2 regions of the Brucella pituitosa genome follow, and region 2 is predicted to be linked to the other one. Evidence: predicted binding sites of a transcription regulator. Region 2 holds the regulator's gene; the other holds the start of a gene.

Region 1 (4,422 bases), 1.1 Mb from region 2:
AGCGTCCGGCGGACCGACATGCGCGGCAATGCTTCCCACGCCTTGGGTTATTTCGACTGCACGACAGCCGGGAATTACGAAATCACCTGCCTGACCCCTGAAAAGATCAGGGCGAATTTCCGGCTGGAAATAACGCCCCATATTTCTTTCCTGAAACTCGCGCCCGTCATCGCAGGGACCATTCTTGCCGCTGGAATGAGTGTGGGCGGGACGATTGTCTTTGTGCTCTGGATAACCGGCAGGATCGCATGAGATCAAGCGGCGTGTTTTATACCCGCCAGCATCTTTTCTTCACCGGGACGCAAGGTCAGCACCCGCACGCCATTTGAGGTGACTGCGACAGTATGCTCAAACTGCGCTGACAGTTTTCCGTCACGCGTCACCACCGTCCAGCCGTCCTTTTCGGTCTTCACCTTGGCCGTTCCCTGATTGAGCATCGGCTCGATGGTGAACACCATGCCTTCGCGGAGACGAACGCCGGTGCCCGGCTTGCCGAAATGCAGAACCTGCGGTTCCTCGTGCATCTCGCGGCCGATACCATGGCCGCAATATTCCCGCACGACACTGTAATCATGTCGCTTGGCGTGGCGCTCGATGGCATGGCCGATATCGCCCAGCGTCGCACCGGGTCGCACGGCAGCAATCCCCTTCCACAAGGCCTCATAGGTCACACGGACCAGCCGCGAGGCAAAGGGAGCAACGTCACCGACCATGTAGGTCTTGCTGGAATCGGCGATATAGCCGTCCTTTTCCAACGTGATATCGAAGTTGATGATCTCGCCGTTTTCAATGATCTCGTCATCCGACGGCATGCCGTGGCAGACAACTTCATTCTTGGAACTGTTCAGCACATAGGGAAAATCATATTGCCCCTTGCTGGCAGGCCGCGCCTGCAATTCGCGGGTAATGTAATCCTCGACCAGATCGTTGACCTGCATCGTGGTCATGCCCGCCAGCGGCGTGCGGTCGAGAAGTGTAAAAACGGAGGCGAGCAGCGCGCCGGATGCCGCCATTTTCTCCACTTCAGCAGATGTCTTGGTCATGACGATTGCACAGTAAGAACGGGCAGAACCGGCAGCTCGACCTGCGCTGCGCGCAACTGCATCTGCACGATCTCGTTGAACGACAGGTCGGGATGGGCTTGTGCCAGCATGCCGATCTTCATCCAGTATTCAGCCTGCGCATTGATCGAACGGCACATGACGTCACTCGCCTTGCGCAGTTCCTCATGCAGTTCATCGCCGATTTTCACGATACCCATAGCATTGTCCAGACCATATAGTTCATATACGGATCATATATAAACCGTATATACCTATCGATCAAGCTCTCCACTGTTCCTGCTCAAGCAATCAAAGTCACTTGCATTTAGTATGGCGCCATACTATAAGTCACCGTATGGAAATAATCGAGCAAAAGCACCACGCCCTTCTGGGCGAAATGGAACACCGTCACAGCCCGTCCACCGACGCGCTGAAAACCTGCTTTGAAGTCTTGTCGCTTGCTGCGGCCATTGACCGTGATTGCGCCAACCGGCTTGCACCGCACAAGCTTTCGGAGGGCAAATTCGTCCTGCTGTTTCTGCTGCACAATGCAGCTGACGGCCTCTCGCCGCACGAGCTTTCAGAACGCGCAGGTGTCACGCGCGCCACCATAACCGGCCTGCTGGACGGGCTGGAACGCGATGGTTTCCTCAAGCGTCACGCGGATAGCGAGGACCGTCGCAAGCTGACTGTCCGGCTGACATCCGAAGGTTCGCTGCTGGCGCAACAGCTTTTCGAACAACATACCGCGTGGATTGCAAGCCTGATGAGCGATCTCTCGTCAGGCGAACAGCAGCTTCTCAGCACCTTGCTGCGCCGCATCTGGAGCCGCACCGATGCCGGTCGCTCTTTCAAGATCAATGAAACCCTAAGGGATATGACATGACCTATTACCTCGCCGAGCTTTATTCCCCGAAATCGAGCTGGCACGGGCTTGATGCTGAAGGCAGGCAGGCCTTCTTTGAGAAAGTCGGCGCGGGTATGGGCGGGCTTGGCGCGCTCGGTATCGAGGCCTTGGCATTAGGTCCCGTCGACGCGACAAAGCCTTTTGCACCCGACCAGAGCTTCTTCGCCATCTGGCGTTTCCCGGATGAAGCAGCTCTCGACATGCTGATTGCCGGAATCACCGCCACCGGCTGGCATGATTATTTCGACACGATCAATGCGGCTGGTGCAGGCACCGACCTTCCCGGCCATCTGGCGCAACTGGCAGGCGTGCCTTTCAGGGAAGCCGCCTAATCCAAAACCACTATCGCGATGATAGAGCGCATCCCAAAAAGTGTGAAACGCCTACACAAGGAAATCAGTCCACTGGACTGATTTCTGATCCCGCTTGACTCTTGCCTCACTCGATTCAATACTAGAACATATGGAGAACAAAAAGATGGAATCTAGACGTGAGCGGCATCGACATCGCGGCGCTGCGGCGCATGGTTACGACCATTGAAGGCAACGATCCGCAAGGTAGTTTTGCAAATCAGGGGCAAACGGGCTTCGGGCGGGCGCGCAGTTTCACGCTCGGCCTTGCCGGGGCGGATGCCGCCTTTCCGCATGGCCTTGCAGGCGACGCGCTGCATGAGGTTTTTGCCGAAAACCCCGGCGCGCATATGGCCGCGACCGGCTTTGCGCTCGCCTTTGCCGCCCGCGCCGCAGAACGTGTAGCAGACCCCCGACGCCCAATTATCTGGATCGAGGAAGAAAGCGCTGCAAGTGAATATGGCGGGCTTTATCCGCCGGGACTTCATGCCTTCGGGATCGATCCGTCGCGACTTCTGATCGTGCGCTGCCCCACGGCACAGGATGTCCTGAAAGCGGCAAATGATGCGCTGGAAGCCGGAACCGGCGGCAAGGCCTCGCATCTTGTTTCCGGCGTCGTCGCCTCGGTGACAGGCCAGCCGAAATGCCTCGACCTGACCGCTTCGCGTCGTCTGCTTCTGGCAACCGAAACCGCGCAACTGCCCGTCATCCTGCTCAGGAGCCACCGGACGGCTGTGCAGAGCGCTGCCGTCAGCCGCTGGCGGATAGCGCCCGCGCCGTCCCGTTCAAGCGGAGCGAACGCACCCGGCAAGCCTGTCTTTTCGGCGGTTCTGGAGCGCAATCGCCACGGCACATGCGGGCAATGGATCATGGAATGGAACAATGAAACCCAGGAATTTGGTGCTAACGAACGGGATGGCAGAACGTCTGTTTCTCGCCCTCTGGTTTCCGTTTCTGCCGACCGACCGGCTTCGCAGCAGCGCTCCGCCTGACGGCAAACCGCACCTGCCTTTGGTTGTGACCGAACGCACGGCCAATGCGCTGCGCCTGACAGCAGTGGATGCCGGAGCGGCAAAGCTCGGCCTTTTTCCCGGCATGGCGCTGACGGATGCACGCGCCCGCGTGGAAAAGCTAGAAGTGGCAGCGGCAGCACTCGAGCACGATGCGGCATTGCTCAAGCGTCTTGCCCATTGGTGCGAACGTTACACGCCGCTTGTCGCCTTCGATGAGCCGCATGGGCTAATGCTCGACATAACCGGCTGCGCGCATCTTTTTGGCGGGCTCGACGCCATGCGTGCCGATGCAATCCGGCGTCTGGAACGGGCCGGGCTTGGCGTACAGGCGGCGGTTGCCGATAACAGTTTTGCCGCGCGACTTCTGGCACGGGGAACGAAGGGCGGTGTCTTCAGCAGGGCAGAGGCCGACCGGCTGCTTCCCCGCCTGCCGCTCTCCGCGCTTGAACTGACGCAATCTGCCGAAACCGGCCTCAAGCGCGCCGGATTGAAACGCATCGGCGATGTGATGGGGCTTCCGCGCGCCGCACTCACCGCCCGCTTCGGCACCGATCTTGCCACCAGGCTCGACCGGCTGGCGCGGCGCGAGCGCGCGCCGATTTCCCCTTTGCGCATCATGCCTCTCAGCACCGTCGAGCGCCGCCTGTCAGAGCCGGTTACCGCAATGGAATTGGTCGAACGCATCTTGCAGGAACTGGCGCAGGAACTTTTTGCGCAGCTTGAACCGGAGGGAAAAGGCGCGCTTCTGATTGAGGCCTCCTTCTTCCGTGTCGATGGCGAAGTGCGTCATATCCACATCGAAACCGGCCAGCCCTTGCGCAGCGACAAGGTTTTCCTGCGCCTTGCGCGTGAAAGGCTCAACGCCTTGACCGACCCGCTCGATGCCGGTTTCGGCTTCGACATGATCCGGCTGGCAGCGCTGCGCAGTGCGGCAATCGCCCAGCGCCAGACAGGGCTCGACCAGCATGAGGAAGATGAGGCCGGGTTCGGCCAGCTTGTCGACCGGCTTTCGGCGCGGCTTGGACAGAACCGCGTTCTCGTCTCCTTTTCGCGCAACACGCATATTCCTGAACGGGCCTTCGGCCTGCGCCCTGCCCTGCACACGGATG
Region 2 (4,422 bases):
CGTCAAAGACATGCCCGGCGGTCTTGCACGTTCCTTACTACCCGAACCATGGCCGCCTTATAAACCAACAGAAGATCCGCCGCCAGTACTGCCACTAAAACAACGAACAGCATCCGAGCGGCTGAAGGAACTGGCGTCTGTTGTCCGGCAGAGTTTTGCTGCAGCCATGACGCGGGAAATCGGCAGAGGAATGCTTTTCCTGCTGTTTCCTATCTTTATGGGTATCGGGGCAATTATCTATTTCACAGTGTCGGTCGAACCTGCATGGCTGCAACTTACTTCGGTTCTTGGGGTATCCGTCTTTATTCGTCTTCTGTCTCGTGGGCATTTCCTGCCGTCACAGCTATTGACGCTCGTGATAGCACTCCAGCTGGGAATGATTGCGGGAAAGATCGAAACGGAGCGACGTGGAACCCAGATGCTTGGCTCTGAAGTGGCAACCCGCGTTACGGGTCGGGTTGTCGCTCTCGAATATCGGGATAATGGTAGCTGGCGCGTCACGCTCGACCTTATTGAAACGCAGAGGCCCAAGCTTCGTTTTGCCCCACAGCGCATCCGGATTACTGCGCGTGATATTCCGGCGCAAACGACGATTGGGAGTGGCCTGAACGGTTTTGCACGTCTGCGTGTGGCATCAGGCCCGGTACGACCGGGAAACTACGATTTTGGCTTTCACGCTTATTTTGGCGGTATCGGTGCAAATGGCTTTTTTCTGGGGACGCCGAAGAGTGTGGAAGTGCCCGGGCCGAGCGACATAGTTGCCAAAATTTCCGGCTCTATCGCCCAGTTACGCGTACATGTTTCCGAGCGGATTGCAGAGGTGCTGTCCGGTGAAGACGGCAGCGTTGCGGCCGCACTGATCGCAGGTGAGCGGGCAGGGATCAGTGAAGAGACCAATGAACATCTGCGCAAGGCTGGGCTCGCGCATATCTTGTCGATTTCAGGCCTGCATATGGTGTTGGCAGCCGGGGTGGTCATGATGTCGTTGCGGTCGTTGTTTGCCCTGTTTCCGGCATTCAGCGCACGATATTCGGTTAAGAAATATGCAGCTTTTCTTTCGTTGCTCAGTTGTACGTTCTATCTTGCTATGTCTGGGGCCGATGTGGCGGCACAGCGCAGCTACGTGATGATTGCCGTAATGCTTTGCGCGCTTCTGGCTGACAGAGCGGCGATCAGCATGCGTAATCTGGCGATTTCAGCAATTGCGATGATCGCAATCTCCCCGCACGAGATATTGGGCCCAAGCTTCCAAATGTCGTTCTCGGCGACAGCAGGGCTGATCGCGGCTTTCGCCTGGTGGAGTGAAAGAAAAGCCATAAGACAGTCAGGCGCAGAGAATCGCCAAGCCTCATCGCGTGGGCCTTTGTCAAAAATATTTATGCCAGCAATAGCCACGGCTGCGACGTCCATTGTAGCAGGGGTGGCCAGCGGGATTTTTGCGGCTTATCATTTCAACAACACCGCCCCTTTGGGCCTTGTCGGCAATGTGCTGGCCTTGCCGGTCATTTCGATACTGGTAATGCCATTCGCAGTTTTGAGCCTGTTGTTGATGCCGCTGCAACTTGATTGGTTGCCATTGCAAGTCATGGGATTTGGCGTTTTGCTCGTGCGACACATTGCTGAGTTTGTTGCCAGCCTTTCACCCGACGGTAATCCCGGTGTCATGCCGGTCGCAACGCTCATCCTCTGGACGGTAGCTCTTGTCGTTGCGGTTACGTTCACAACGCGACTGCGGTTAATGGCGCTTCCATTTATTGTGATGGGTCTGATCGCTTTCATACGGATGCCGATGCCGGATATCCTTATCAGCGAAGATGCCAAGTTTGTGGCCGTGCGACTATCTGATGGCAATTTCGCGGTTAACCGCAACAGGCCACCGCAGTTCACAGCGCAGAACTGGCAGACGGCCTATCTGGTTGAAGCCTTTGTTCCTCCGCACATAGTGAAGAAACAATCGGTTGCCGCTGATGAGCGTGCTTTTCTCTGCGAAGATGGGCTCTGTACCATTCCTCTCAGGGATGGTCGAATGCTGGCCTATACTGCGCAGGAAGATATGCGCGAGATTGCCTGTAATGTAGGCGATATTGTTGTTCTTGCTATTGCCGGAAAAAAACTAAGCTGTGAGCGGTCAGGCTCGCTCGTCGTTGACAGGCAGGAACTGGCCCTAAAAGGAACTCTTGAAATAAGGTTAGGGCAAAAACTAAGCGCAGACAAAATGGTTCAGGCAAAGTCTCCGGAGCGAGAGCCGGTCAGCGAGCGCGAGACTTATCGTTTCGCGCCTGCAATGCCTCGCAATATCGAAGACTATGCGGACAAACTGGACTTTTCCGTCGATGCGCCCACACGCCCCTGGCATCTCTATCGCCTCTACTCACGAGCAGCGCGCGGTCTGCCCGATCGGGAATACAAGAAGAAAGCCGGAACAGAAAATGCGACAGGCTCTGATCTCTCGCAATGATTTAGAGCGCCGATCTGATTGGATCAGATCGGCGCTCTAAATATTTTTTTAAAGCGCATCTTTGTCCGAAAACCGTTTCACACTTTTCGGGATGCGCTCTAATAGCGCCGGATCAAACCGATCAGCTTGCCCTGAACACGAACTCGGTCAGGACCGAATATCCGCGTCTCATAGGCTGGATTTGCAGCTTCGAGCGCAATGGAAGCGCCTTTGCGGCGGAAACGTTTCAGTGTCGCTTCTTCGTCATCCACCAGAGCAACGATGATTTCACCTGGATTGGCTGTGTCGCCGCGCTTGATGATGACAGTATCACCATCGAAAATTCCGGCTTCGATCATCGAATCGCCCTTGACCTCAAGCGCGTAGTGTTCGCCTGCGCCAATCATTTCTGGCGGAAGGCTGAGCGAATGGGTCTGATTCTGGATCGCCGAGATTGGTACACCAGCAGCGATACGTCCCATCACAGGGATGGACACCATGGTCGATACATCGTCATTCGCAGTCGCCGGAGCTGGGCGAATAGGCGTAGGGGCAGGTGGCGCCTTGCCGAGACTGCCTTCGATAACGCTTGGCGCAAATTTCTTTTGCGAATTCAGTCCGGGAGCAATGGAATCCGGCAAACGGAGCACTTCCAGTGCGCGGGCGCGATTTGGAAGCCTGCGGATGAAGCCGCGTTCTTCCAGCGCTGTGATGAGCCGATGAATGCCCGATTTCGAGGCTAAATCAAGAGCCTCTTTCATCTCGTCGAAAGACGGAGGAATGCCCGTCTCTTTCAGACGTTCATGAATGAACAGCAGAAGCTCGTGCTGTTTACGGGTCAACATGCGCTACACCCTCCAGACCAGAATCAAATAAAAACAAAACCAGAACGAACACTATATGTTCCAGTCTTGTTCTGCAATGGTTTTAAAATGATTAACGGACTGGCGGAATTGGATGCGTTCGTTACAGCATCAATATTATGCAGGCGTCACCGGTCAATGAAGCGGGTGCGTTTTCATCTCTGACCAGCAGCGCATCGGATCGAACCAAGGCGGAAAGCATTGATGAATCCTGGATAGGAAAAGGCGTTGCGATCAATGTTCCGTCAGCATCCTGTTCGACTGTTGCCCGAACAAAATCGCGCCGGTGATCATTCGCATTCATTGCCTGACCAAGCTTTGCGGGACGAATATCTGCAGTCAGATCCGTGCCGGATAGTTTGGCTACCAATGGGCGTAGAAATACGAGGCTGCAAACAAGGCTGGAAACGGGGTTGCCTGGCAGGCCGATGACGTGGACCGTTTTGCCTGAAATGCTCTTGCGACCATACATCAACGGTTTACCGGGACGCATGGCGATTTTCCAGAAATCGAGATCGACACCGCAGTTCTTCAACGCGCCATGCACGTAATCACGATCACCAACGGACGCGCCGCCGATAGTGACGAGAATATCGATGCCATCGTCGAGCACCTGGCTGATCGCTGATTCGATCTTTGTCGGATCGTCAACGATAATGCCCATGTCTTCGGGCTTGCCACCTGCGCGGCGCACAATTTCAGCTATTCCCAAACTATTGGAGGCTACAATCTGATCAGGACCGGGGAGTGCTCCGGGCGGGACGAGTTCATCGCCAGTGGCGAGAATGGCAATTCGGGGCTGCCTGAAAACGGAAATCATTGCATTGCCGCTGGCAGCGGCAAGAGACAGTGCCGGGGCGTCAAGTTCCCGCCCAACTGGAAGAACGGTGTCACCGGGTGCAAAGTCGAGACCCGCGCGGCGGATGTGACGGCCTTTATCAAGCCCATGTTGGACTGTCAGCTTGTCACCGGAACGTTCGGTGTCTTCCTGAATGACGATGCAGTCAGCGCCGACCGGTATGGGTGCGCCTGTGAAGATGCGCACGGCTTCGCCTTCGTTGAGCTGGCCATCAAATCGCTTACCCGCTGCCGATTCGCCGATCACTGTAAGCTCAATCGGAT

The links. Region 2 encodes LexA, which represses DNA repair genes until DNA is damaged. Its sites were predicted from a motif close to TGTTCNNNNTGTGTTCNG; they were not measured.
Region 1: ACSME1_RS07650 (ImuA family protein) is a predicted target of LexA. The motif match lies at 2,405-2,422, and genes of this name have one in related genera.

The regions. Positions count from the first base shown of each region.
Region 1 is NZ_OZ264092.1:1,590,472-1,594,893, reverse strand. It holds gene ACSME1_RS07675 (hypothetical protein) at 1-252, shown strand, start outside; gene map (type I methionyl aminopeptidase) at 255-1,043, opposite strand; gene ACSME1_RS07665 (ParD-like family protein) at 1,040-1,261, opposite strand; gene ACSME1_RS07660 (MarR family winged helix-turn-helix transcriptional regulator) at 1,399-1,929, shown strand; gene ACSME1_RS07655 (DUF6616 family protein) at 1,926-2,282, shown strand; gene ACSME1_RS07650 (ImuA family protein) at 2,441-3,292, shown strand; gene ACSME1_RS07645 (Y-family DNA polymerase) at 3,228-4,422, shown strand, end outside.
Region 2 is NZ_OZ264092.1:316,558-320,979, reverse strand. It holds gene ACSME1_RS01505 (ComEC/Rec2 family competence protein) at 1-2,458, shown strand, start outside; gene lexA (transcriptional repressor LexA) at 2,557-3,282, opposite strand; gene ACSME1_RS01495 (molybdopterin molybdotransferase MoeA) at 3,404-4,422, opposite strand, start outside.